DNA from 2 places in the Priestia sp. TGN 0903 genome. Region 1 is predicted to be linked to the other one. Evidence: a T-box and tRNA genes for the amino acid it is inferred to sense, from the RefSeq annotation. Region 1 holds a T-box; the other holds one or more tRNA genes.
What was found. The T-box of region 1 lies ahead of pheS (phenylalanine--tRNA ligase subunit alpha). A T-box ahead of a tRNA ligase gene usually reads a tRNA of that ligase, here a tRNA-Phe.
Positions count from the first base shown of each region.

Region 2: it encodes a tRNA-Phe, which carries the amino acid that the T-box ahead of pheS (phenylalanine--tRNA ligase subunit alpha) is inferred to sense. The anticodon was not compared.

Region 1 is NZ_JBOZGL010000005.1:215,907-222,467, forward strand. It holds gene rnhC (ribonuclease HIII) at 1-575, shown strand, start outside; gene pheT (phenylalanine--tRNA ligase subunit beta) at 609-3,023, opposite strand; gene pheS (phenylalanine--tRNA ligase subunit alpha) at 3,037-4,071, opposite strand; T-box leader at 4,126-4,361, opposite strand; gene ACRPLY_RS18600 (TrmH family RNA methyltransferase) at 4,410-5,174, opposite strand; gene sspI (small acid-soluble spore protein SspI) at 5,315-5,521, shown strand; gene ACRPLY_RS18610 (M42 family metallopeptidase) at 5,578-6,561, opposite strand, start outside.
Region 2 is NZ_JBOZGL010000006.1:339,429-345,989, reverse strand. It holds gene rplI (50S ribosomal protein L9) at 1-329, shown strand, start outside; gene dnaB (replicative DNA helicase) at 446-1,810, shown strand; gene ACRPLY_RS21135 (adenylosuccinate synthase) at 1,998-3,284, shown strand; tRNA gene ACRPLY_RS21130 (tRNA-Lys) at 3,452-3,524, shown strand; tRNA gene ACRPLY_RS21125 (tRNA-Glu) at 3,540-3,611, shown strand; tRNA gene ACRPLY_RS21120 (tRNA-Asp) at 3,647-3,722, shown strand; tRNA gene ACRPLY_RS21115 (tRNA-Phe) at 3,727-3,799, shown strand; gene yycF (response regulator YycF) at 4,062-4,769, shown strand; gene walK (cell wall metabolism sensor histidine kinase WalK) at 4,776-6,561, shown strand, end outside.

The DNA of each region.
Region 1 (6,561 bases):
AGCAGCTTCCTTTGTTAAAAGAATTAGGAGTACGAGATTCAAAAGAGTTAACGGATGCTAAAATCATTGAAATTGCCAAGCAGCTTGTTTCGTTTATTCCTTACAGTTTGCTTGTCTTACATAACGAAAAGTATAATGCATTTCAAGAAAAAGGCATGTCACAAGGTAAAATGAAAGCTCTGTTGCACAACAAAGCTTTATCCAACGTGTTAAAAAAATTGGATTCTGAAAAACCTGATGCGATTTTAATTGACCAGTTTGTTGAAAAAAACACCTATTATAAACACATCGTAAAGGAAAAAGAGATTATCAAAGAAAATGTCTTTTTCAGTACAAAAGGAGAAAGCGTTCATTTATCTGTAGCCGCTGCTTCCATTATTGCCAGATACGCATTTTTAAAACAAATGGATTTACTAACGGAAAAGACGGGGATGGTCATTCCTCGCGGAGCTGGAGCACAAGTTGATATCGCCGCTGCTAAAATTATTAAAAAACATGGCGTCAATGCGCTGAACTCTTTAGCTAAAATCCATTTTGCTAATACAGAAAAAGCTTTAAAATTAGCTAAAAAATAAGAGATGTGGAAATCCACATCTCTTTTTTTATTCTTATGAACGAAGCGTTGCACCAAATTCTTTTTCAACAGCTTCTAAAACTGCACCATGTGCTTTTGCTACTTCTTCATCTGTTAATGTACGTTCAGGATCTAAGTAACGTAAAGAGAAAGCTACAGATTTCTTGCCTTCTTCCATACGCTCGCCTTCATATAGATCAAATACTGTCACGTCTTTTAAAAGTTCTCCGCCCGTCGTATAGATGACGCGCTGAACTTCTCCTGCAAGAACGTTTTTATCTACAACAAGTGCAATATCACGTGTAATAGATGGGAATCTTGGAATAGCTGAATAACGAACTTCTTCGACATCTGCAGCTAATAGCTCTTGAAGGTGTAATTCAAACACGTATGTTTCACGAAGGCCATACTGTTTCTGAGCAACAGGATGAACTTGACCCACGTATCCAATTTCTTTTTCATCTAACCATACAGCCGCTGTACGTCCAGGGTGCATACCGTCTTTTTTAACGGGAGCATATGAGATTCGTTTCTCTAAACCAAGCTGTGCAAATAACCCTTCTAGTACACCTTTAATCACATAGAAATCAACGACTTTCTTTTCACCTTGCCAGCCGTGAGCATGCCATAGACCCGTGATTGCACCAGCTACGCGCTCCTGCTCATCCGGTAATTCCCCTTCACCTTTAGATAAGAACACTGAGCCTGTTTCGTATAGCGCAATAGAATCCGATTGACGAGCATTATTGTGCTTCACTGCTTCAAGTAAATGAGGTACTAAGCTTTGACGAAGGATGCTGCGATCTTCACTCATCGGCATTGCTAAACCAATCGTACTTGTTGCATTGAGTGCAAACTGAGTAGCTTTTTCAGCGCTCGTTAACGAATAGGTTGTTGTTTGCGCTAGCCCTGCTCCCTCTAAGAAACGGCGAACTTTACGGCGTCCAAGCTGATACTCTGTTAATTTTCCTGGAGTTGCCACTGTTACAGGAAGCGTTGTAGGAAGGTTGTCATAGCCATACATGCGCGCTACTTCCTCCACGATATCTTCTTCAATTGTAATATCGCCTCGACGAGTCGGTACCGTTACAACGATTGTTTCATCTTCGACTTTGCTTTCAAATTGAAGACGGTTCATAATATCTTGTACTTCTTCCATCGACAGTTCTGTACCAAGCACATTGTTAATACGTCCAAGTGACACAGCTACAACAGCAGGTTCCACAGTTAGTGTATCTACTTCTACAGTACCGCTTACCACTTCACCTGAAGCGTATTCAGCCATTAATTCTGCTGCGCGGTCAGCAGCTACACGCGTACGGTTAGGATCAATTCCTTTTTCAAAACGAGCACTTGCCTCACTGCGAAGACCGTGGTCTTTGGAAGCTTGACGAACTGTTAAACCTTTGAAGTAAGCTGATTCAATAAGAACATTTACCGTATCGTCTTTTACTTCAGAGTTTGCTCCCCCCATTACACCTGCAAGGGCTACCGGTTCACTGCCGTTTGTAATAACAAGCTGATTGCCTTTTAATACGCGCTCTTGATCGTCAAGCGTTACAAACTTCTCGCCTTCTGACGCGTGACGTACAACAATTTCTTTTGAACCAAGACGATCATAGTCAAAAGCATGCAGCGGCTGGCCGTATTCAAGCAAAATATAGTTGGTAATATCAACAACGTTGTTATGAGGTCGAATACCAGCTGCCATTAAACGCGTTTGCATCCATAATGGTGACGGAGCAATTTTTACGTTTTTCACAACGCGCGCTACGTAAAGGGGATTGTCTTCTTTTGCCTCTACTTTAACGGAAATATAATCAGCTGCTTGCTCATCAGACGTTTGCACGTTTACTGACGGATACTTCACTTCACGACGTAAAATAGCAGCCACCTCATGTGCTACACCTAACATACTTAAGCAGTCTGAACGATTTGGTGTTAGCCCTAGTTCTAATACTTCATCGTTTAAGTTTAATGCATCTAGCGCATCCGCTCCTACTTCAGCATCACTTGGGAAGACGAAGATGCCTTCTTGATAATCTTTTGCCACAAGCTTGCTTTCAATGCCAAGCTCTTGAAGAGAACAAATCATACCGTTCGATTCTTCACCGCGAAGCTTAGCACGCTTGATTTTAAAGTTACCTGGAAGTACAGCTCCCACTTTTGCAACCGCTACTTTTTGACCTTGTGCCACGTTAGGTGCTCCGCACACGATTTGAACGATTTCTCCTCCGCCAAGATCTACTTGACAGCGGCTTAATTTATCCGCATTTGGATGCTGTTCACGTTCTACAACGTGACCAATTACCACTCCGCTGATGCCTTTATTTAAGTTTTCTACACCTTCAACTTCAATTCCACTTTTTGTGATTTTATCAGCTAACTCTTCTGCCGTTACGCCTGATAAGTCAACATACTCTTGTAACCAACGATAAGATACAAACATCGTAGTCCCTCCTTTATACTTGTTTAAATTGATCTAAGAAACGAACATCATTTGTATAGAAATGACGAATATCATCCACGCCGTGTTTTAACATAGCAATACGCTCTACACCGATTCCAAAAGCAAAACCACGATATTTAGTTGAATCGTATCCAGCCATTTCAAGAACATTTGGATGAACCATACCGGCTCCTAAAATTTCAATCCAGCCTGTTTGTTTACATACATTACAGCCTTTACCTCCACATTTTGCACACGATACGTCTACTTCTACAGACGGCTCAGTGAATGGGAAGAAACTTGGACGAAGACGAATTTCACGGTCTGCACCGAACATCTTTTTCACAAATACTTCAAGCGTGCCTTTTAAATCGCTCATACGAATGTTTTCGTCTACTACAAGACCTTCAATTTGCATAAATTGATGTGAATGCGTAGCATCATCGTCATCGCGGCGGTACACTTTACCTGGGCAAATAATTTTAACAGGTCCTTTGCCTTCATTCTTGTTCATAACACGAGCTTGAACAGTTGATGTATGCGTACGAAGAAGCGTTTCTTCCGTAATATAGAACGTATCTTGCATATCACGTGCTGGGTGACCTTTTGGCAAGTTCAGCGCTTCGAAATTATAGTAGTCCTGCTCTACTTCTGGTCCTTCTGCTACTTCATAGCCCATTCCTAAGAATAAATCTTCTACTTCTTCAACCACGCTTGTGAGCGGGTGATGCGTACCTGCTTTAACCGGGCGTCCCGGCAGCGTTACGTCAATTGTTTCTGAAGCAAGTTTACGCTCTACCTCGGCTGCTTCTAACGCCGTTTGTTTTTCTTCAATTTTAGATGCAATCGCTTCACGTACTTCATTTGCAAGTGCTCCCATTACAGGACGCTCTTCAGCTGAAAGTTTTCCCATACCGCGAAGTACTTCTGTGATAGGGCCTTTCTTTCCTAAATAAGCTACGCGTACGTCGTTTAATTCTTTTAAAGCACTTGCTGCTTCGACTTTTGCAATTGCTTCTTGTTGAAGTTCTTGTAAACGTTCTTTCATCACTTATTCCTCCTTTTAACGTAAAAAATGACAAATAAAAAAACCTCCTCCCAAAAAAGGGACGAGGATTAGTCGCGTTACCACCCTTGTTAACTATATACACAGACGTATACAGTTCACTTCATTCAAGTTAACGGAATCTCCGGAACACCTTTACATCTATGTAAGATGGTCTAAGTGTCAACTCAAGAGGTGAATTCACTTATTACATTTATAAAAATGCTTTCAGTCATGGCATTTTCTCCCTGCATAAACGGACATAAGCTACTGCTCTCTTTCATCGTTTTTTACATATGTAACTATTGTATTATTATAGTGAAAACACGTTCTCGATGCAACTACATTCCGCGTAAATAATAAAGTAAGATTCCAGAAGCGATGGCAACATTTAACGACTCGCTCTTTCCATAGATGGGAATGTACAGATTCTGATCCGTTTGTTCCAACACTTTCTCGCTTACGCCATTTCCTTCATTTCCCACAATCAGCGCAAATTCGTTTGAAGGTTTTACGTGTGTGTAGACCTTTCCATTTTGTAACGACGTGCCGTAAACTGCTATTCCTCTTTCTTTTAACAATGAAATTATTTCGAGTAAATCGCCTTTTACAATTGGAAGGTGAAAAATAGCTCCTTGCGTTGAACGAACGACTTTTGGGTTGTACACATCCACGCTGCCCTCTCCAATGATAATAGCCTCCACTCCCGCAGCATCAGCGGTTCGGATAATGGTGCCTAGGTTACCTGGATCTTGCACGGCATCTAAAAGCAATACTTTCTGTGCTGTATGAATAATTTCCGCATGCTTTGTTTGAAAACACACGGCAATAATTCCTTGAGGTGTTTCTGTGTCAGATAATAACTTACTAATTGCTTCGTTTACAACGATTATTTCGATACCGTCTATATCCCACTGTGCGGGCACTTCGGTCGATTCGCGTATAATTAGTTCCTTTACACAATCCTTATTTTTGATAGCCTCTTCGACTAAATGAAAGCCTTCTACCATAAAAAGGCCCTGCTTATCACGGTCTTTTTTATTATGCAGTTTTTTCCACGCTTTTACCTGCGGATTTTTAACTGAATCAATTTGTTTCACAAACATAACTCCTTTATCTATACAAAAATAAATAGTTCGATTACATTTTGTTCAATAATCATTAGATAAGTTTCACTTTATTGTACATAGAAATCGCAAAGAAAACAAAAACTATTGGTAACTTTACGATAGCTGAGGTGAAAATGATGGATCTTAATTTACGAAATGCTGTTATTGCAAACGTTTCAGGAAACTCAAAAGAAGAGCTTGAGGCTACAATTTCTGACGCTATTCAAAGCGGTGAAGAAAAAATGCTCCCTGGACTTGGTGTTTTATTTGAAGTGCTTTGGGAAAAGTCTCCGGAATCAGAAAAAGAAGAAATTCTGACAACGCTTGAAAACGGTTTAAAATAAATAACCTTTTCCTATGTACAACAAAAAGCTCATTCTCCTAGGAGAATGAGCTTTTTTCAATTATACGTAATGGCGTTAACCGTATCTCGGTCTAAGCGCTTAATGACTTCCGCAATTAATTTAACTGCGTTTTCATAATCATCACGATGAAGCATTGCTGCATGAGAATGGATATAACGAGTTGCAATTGTAATCGAAAGTGCTGGCACCCCGTTAGCTGAAATATGGATAGAACCCGAGTCCGTACCGCCTCCAGCAATTGCATCAAATTGATACGGAATATTTAATTCATCTGCCACATCTACCACTGTATCTCGAAGTCCTTTATGAGAGACCATGGAAGCATCATATAAAATGATTTGCGGACCCTGCCCCATTTTAGAAGAGGCTTCTTTATCAGAAACACCAGGTGTATCTCCAGCGATACCGACATCAACAGCAAATGCAATATCCGGTTCAATAAAGTTAGCAGATGTTTTTGCACCTCGAAGTCCAACTTCTTCTTGCACCGTTCCTACACCATACACAACATTTTCATGTTTTTCATTTTTTAAAGCTTTTAATACATCGATAGCGATTGCACAACCAATACGGTTATCCCAGGCTTTCGCTAGGAGCATCTTTTCATTGTTCATAACCGTAAATTCGAAATAAGGTACAACCTGATCACCAGGTTTTACTCCCCACTCCGCTACTTCTTCTCTGCTAGAAGCACCAATATCGATGAACATATCTTTAATGTCAACTGGCTTTTTGCGAACTTCTGGAGGCAAGATATGAGGTGGCTTTGAGCCAATAATCCCCGTTACCTCTCCTTTAGATGTCACGATGGTTACGCGTTGAGCAAGCATAACTTGAGACCACCATCCGCCTACCGTTTGAAAACGAATAAAGCCGCGTTCATCAATTTGAGTCACCATAAAACCAACTTCATCCAAGTGACCGGCTACCATAATTTTAGGCCCTTGTTCGTTGCCTACTTTTTTTGCAATCAAACTGCCTAGCCCATCCGTCGTTACTTCATCTGCATAAGGTGCAAT
Region 2 (6,561 bases), on a different contig from region 1:
GCGGTAATGTGAAGGTATTAGAAGCACAAAAAAATAGAGAGCAAAAAGATGCAGCTGCAGAACTGCAAGCAAACAAAGAGTTAAAAGCAACTCTTGAAGAATTGACAGTTGAATTAACAGCAAAATCTGGTGAAGGTGGCCGTTTATTCGGTTCTATCACAAGCAAACAAATTGCTGAAGAATTAAAGAAAAAACACAAAATTAAAGTAGATAAGCGTAAAATTGAGTTAAATGATGCCATTCGCGCATTAGGCTACACAAATGTACCGGTTAAATTACATCCGGAAGTAACGGCTACTGTAAAGGTACACGTGACTGAACAAAAATAAACGTACGATTGAGAAATAAGTAAATAATATAAAGGGTTGGCGCGGACTTGTATTTGTTCGCGCCAACATTTATGATGAAAGAAAATACTGAAAGAATATAAGAGGGGCATAGAAATATGAGTGATCTTTTTGCTGATCGTCTTCCGCCTCAGAATATTGAAGCAGAGCAAGCGCTATTAGGGGCCATTTTCTTAGAGCCTTCTTCTTTAACCTTAGCATCTGAACTGCTGATACCTGAAGATTTTTATCGGGCATCGCACCAGAAAATCTTTACATGTATGCTGAAACTTTCTGACCAAGGTGAACCGGTTGATTTGGTAACGGTAACGTCTGAATTAGCTGACCAAAAAATCCTAGAAGAAGTTGGCGGCGTATCGTATTTAAGTGATTTAGCTAACTCTGTTCCAACGGCTGCAAACGTAGAATATTACGGTAAAATTGTAGAAGAAAAGTCGATTTTACGCCGTCTAATTCGTACTGCAACGCATATTGCTTCAGAAGGATATGCAAGGGAAGACGAAGTGGAAGTTTTATTAAATGAAGCGGAAAAAAACATTTTAGAAGTAGCACAGCGTAAAAACAGCGGTGTGTTTCAAAATATCAAAGATGTACTTGTACAAACATACGATGATATCGAAGTTCTTCACAATCGAAAAGGTGACATTACAGGTATCCCAACTGGGTTTAGTGATTTAGATAGAATGACAGCAGGGTTCCAGCGAAATGATTTAATCATTGTAGCGGCGCGTCCATCGGTAGGTAAAACGGCTTTTGCCTTAAATATTGCGCAAAACGTTGCAACGAAAACGGATGAGAACGTAGCAATATTCAGTTTAGAGATGGGTGCTCAGCAGCTTGTTATGAGGATGCTGTGTGCCGAAGGAAATATTGATGCACAAAGGCTGCGTACAGGCTCGCTTACAGCCGATGACTGGGGAAAGCTCACGATGGCAATGGGATCTTTGTCCAATGCAGGGATTTATATTGATGATACACCGGGTATTCGAGTAGGTGAAATTCGTTCTAAGTGTCGTCGCTTGAAACAAGAAGGCGGACTTGGGATGATTTTAATTGACTACTTACAGCTTATTCAAGGTAATGGACGAAGCGGAGAAAACCGACAGCAGGAAGTATCTGAAATTTCGCGTGCGTTAAAAGCTTTAGCCCGTGAATTAGAAGTTCCTGTTATCGCCTTATCACAGCTTTCCCGTGGCGTAGAGCAGAGACAAGATAAGCGACCGATGATGTCTGATATCCGTGAATCCGGAAGTATTGAGCAGGATGCCGATATCGTAGCTTTCTTATATCGTGAAGACTATTATGAAAAAGACACAGAAAATCAAAATATTATCGAGATTATTATAGCTAAGCAGCGTAACGGTCCAGTTGGAACCGTACAGCTTGCCTTTGTAAAAGAATACAATAAATTCGTTAATCTCGAGCGGCGCTTTGATGACGCAGGAGTGCCGCCTGGTGCATAAAACCTCTCAATATGAGAGGTTTTATTTTATTGTTATCGCATTCGTTCCGCAAAATACGATATATTTGTAATAACTTTTGTTAAATCGTTCGGATTTAATTGACTTTAGTGTGATAAATTGATACACTTATCCATGGTTAAATTATGTCGTAGTGAGCTGTTGCTTACTAAGCGGAGGTGCTTAAGATATGTCTTCAGTCGTTGTAGTAGGAACACAATGGGGAGATGAAGGAAAAGGGAAGATTACAGACTTCCTATCAGAAAATGCAGAAGTGATTGCACGTTACCAAGGTGGGAACAATGCAGGTCACACAATTAAGTTTAATGGTGAAACTTATAAGTTACATTTAATTCCTTCAGGTATTTTTTATAATGACAAAACGTGTGTAATTGGAAACGGTATGGTTGTTGATCCAAAAGCACTTGTTCAAGAATTAAAATACTTACATGATCGCGGTGTAACAACAGAAAACTTACGTATTAGTAACCGAGCTCATGTGATTCTTCCATATCATTTAAAATTAGATGAAGTTGAAGAAGAACGTAAAGGTGAAAATAAGATTGGTACAACGAAAAAAGGTATTGGACCAGCTTATATGGATAAAGCAGCACGTGTTGGTATTCGAATTGCCGATTTACTAGACCGTGAAGTATTTGAAGCAAAATTAACACAAAACTTAGCTGAAAAGAATCGCCTTCTTGAAAAAATGTATGAAGTAGAAGGCTTTACATTAGAAGAAATTTTAGATGAGTACTATGAGTATGGTCAACAAGTTGCAAAATATGTGGTTGATACATCAGTAGTATTAAATGATGCGTTAGACGAAGGACGTCGTGTACTATTTGAAGGCGCACAAGGTGTTATGTTAGATATCGACCAAGGAACATATCCATTTGTTACATCTTCAAACCCAGTAGCGGGTGGAGTAACAATTGGTTCTGGTGTAGGTCCATCTAAGATCAAACACGTTGTAGGTGTATCAAAAGCGTATACAACTCGTGTTGGTGACGGTCCTTTCCCAACTGAATTAACAAACGAAATCGGTGATCAAATCCGTGAAGTAGGACGTGAATACGGTACAACAACTGGTCGTCCTCGCCGTGTAGGTTGGTTTGACAGTGTAGTTGTACGTCATGCTCGCCGCGTTAGCGGAATCACAGACTTATCTTTAAACTCAATTGATGTATTAACGGGAATTGAGACATTAAAGATTTGTGTAGCTTACCGTTATAAAGGGGAAGTTATGGAAGAATTCCCTGCTAGCTTAAAAACACTTGCAGAATGCGAACCTGTATATGAAGAGCTTCCAGGTTGGACAGAAGATATTACGGGTGTGAAAACATTAGATGAGTTACCTGATAACGCTCGCCACTACTTAGAGCGCGTGTCTCAATTAACAGGTATTCCTTTATCTATTTTCTCTGTAGGTCCAGATCGTACACAAACAAATGTATTACGTGGTGTATATAGCTAAATAAAAAGAGTTAGCTCTTCGTGAGCTAACCTTTTTTATTTATAATTGGTGCTTTTTTAACAAGATTTTAAAAAAAGCTCAATAATAAAAAGAAAGTTTTAAAAAAACTATTGCATTCATATGAAATATCATGTTATTATAGTAAGCGTCGCTAAGAGATATAACATGAGCCATTAGCTCAGTTGGTAGAGCATCTGACTTTTAATCAGAGGGTCGAAGGTTCGAGTCCTTCATGGCTCACTTTTGTTACAACGTGGCCCGTTGGTCAAGCGGTTAAGACACCGCCCTTTCACGGCGGTAACACGGGTTCGAATCCCGTACGGGTCATTTTTAATATTTTTAATACATAGCATATAGACTGAGGTCCCGTGGTGTAGCGGTTAACATGCCTGCCTGTCACGCAGGAGATCGCGGGTTCGATTCCCGTCGGGACCGCCATTTTGGCTCGGTAGCTCAGTTGGTAGAGCAAAGGACTGAAAATCCTTGTGTCGGCGGTTCGATTCCGTCCCGAGCCATCAAAAAGCATGACTTTATTTAAAGTCATGCTTTTTTCTTTTATTTACATTTAAAAGAAAACGTTATTTGCTTTGCATCTCTTTTATGGTAATATATTACTTTTGTATTTGGAGATGGTTGAAAATCATATATCTTCATGTATAGTAGAGGATGAACTTGTGACGTTTCAAGGGTTATCAAGTATAATAAAACTACGGTATTCAAACAGTATGAATACTATCTTTTATATTTTGCTTCAACTAATAAAGGAGAACGATGATCATGGATAAACGTATTTTAGTCGTAGATGACGAAAAGCCGATTGCAGATATTTTAAAGTTTAATTTGCAAAAAGAAGGTTACGAAGTATTTTGTGCTTATGATGGCGTAGAAGCACTTGAAAAAGTGGAAGAAGTACAGCCTGAAATGATTTTATTAGATATTATGCTTCCTCAGAAAGATGGAATGGAAGTTTGCCGAGAAGTGCGCAAAAAATATGATATGCCCATTATCATGTTAACAGCAAAAGACTCTGAAATTGACAAGGTTTTAGGTCTAGAATTAGGTGCAGATGATTATGTAACTAAGCCGTTCAGTACGCGTGAATTATTAGCACGTGTAAAAGCTAATTTACGTAGACATCAGCAGGTAGCTGTTCCAACAGAAGAAAGTGAAACGAATGAAATTACGATTGGAGCACTTGTTATTCATCCAGATGCTTATATTGTGTCTAAGCGCGGAGAAACGATTGAACTGACTCATCGTGAATTTGAGCTGCTGCATTATTTAGCGAAGCACATTGGACAAGTCATGACGCGTGAACACTTGCTTCAAACTGTATGGGGTTATGACTATTTTGGTGATGTGCGTACGGTAGATGTAACAGTTCGAAGATTACGTGAAAAAATTGAAGATAATCCAAGCCATCCAATGTGGATTGTAACAAGACGTGGAGTAGGCTATTATTTACGCAGCCCAGAGCAGGAGTAATTTTAGATGAAGAAAGTAAGGCTCCTGCAATCTATTCATTTAAAGTTTGTATTGATTTATGTGCTGCTCATTTTAATTGCGATGCAAATTATTGGGGTCTATTTTGCACGACAATTAGAAAAAGAATTAGTTAACAACTTTCGAACGTCTCTTCAAGAGCGGACAGACTTGCTGACGTATAACATTGGACAAGAAATGGTGAAAAATCGTGATGATGATTCACCGACTCTTGAGGAAGACTTAAAGACAATTTTAAGAGATTTTGCTTCAAGACCCAATTTAGCTTCAAATGATATGAATGACATTTCTGAAGTAAGAGTCATTGACCAAAATAGAAGAATCATTGCTACATCGAACTCAAATCCTCAACAGATCATAGGTAAAAAGACTAATGATTTAGCGATTACAAATGCGTTGTTAGCAGGAACGAACTCTGATAATGTATTTGTTGATCAAAGCGGGCAGCGAATCAGAGTTATGATACAGCCTATCCGTTTACAGGATAAAGTAGGTGCCAGTCAATCAAGTTCAACTAATAAAAATGGAAAAGTTCAGTCTAGCGAAGAAATCTTAGGCGCTATTTACTTAACAGCTTCCATGGAGCCTGTTTACGATCAAATGAGTAATATCAATCAGATCTTTAAGGCAGGTACGGTGATTGCTCTTTTTATCACAGCTATTTTAGGCGTGTTTTTAGCTCAGACCATTACTCGTCCAATGTCTGAAATGAGAAAACAAGCACTTGAGATGGCCAAAGGGAATTTTACGAGAAAAGCTAAGGTGTACGGGTATGATGAAATTGGTCAGCTAGCTCTCACATTCAACAACTTAACAAGAAAGCTTCAAGAAGCACAGGCAACGACAGAAGGGGAGCGCCGTAAGCTTAGTTCGGTATTAGCTCATATGACGGACGGCGTTATTGCGACGGATCGAAAGGGAAGAGTAATTTTAATTAATGATCCAGCCGCAGCTATGCTAAATGTTTCACGTGAAACGGTTTTGTCTGATCCAGTTGTTTCCCTATTAGATCTTGAAGAAACGCATACGTTTGAAAGCTTGCTTGCCAATCAAGAGTCATTAATTTTGGACTTTAGTACAAAATCGGATCCCTTTATTTTACGAGCTACCATTTCCGCTATTCAAAAAGAGACCGGTTTTATCAACGGGATTATCATTGTCTTGCATGACATTACAGAGCAGGAGAAAATTGATCAAGATCGCCGAGAATTTGTAGCGAATGTTTCACATGAATTGCGTACGCCGTTAACAACGATGCGCAGTTATTTAGATGCGCTTGCAGACGGTGCTTGGCAAGATAAGGACTTAGCTCCAACATTTTTAAATGTAACGCAAACGGAGACAGAGCGAATGATTCGTCTCGTTAACGACTTGCTTCAATTATCTAAGCTAGATAGCCAAGACTACCGATTTAGTCGTGACCCAATCAATTTTGTGAAGTTTTATCATTACATCATTGATCGCTTTGAAATGACAATTGAACAAGGTATTTCGTTCGTGCGCGACTTGCCAAATGAAGCAATCTATGTCGCTATTGATCAAGATAAAATTACACAAGTATTAGATAACATTATTTCCAATGCAATAAAATATTCACCTGAAGGCGGAACCATTACATTTTCAATTGCTCAGCATACGCATGAAATTGTTGTGAGCATTAAAGACCAAGGTATGGGAATTCCAAAATCAAATTTAGCTAAAATTTTCGAACGCTTCTATCGTGTAGATAAAGCACGAACGCGTAAATTAGGCGGAACAGGATTAGGGCTTGCTA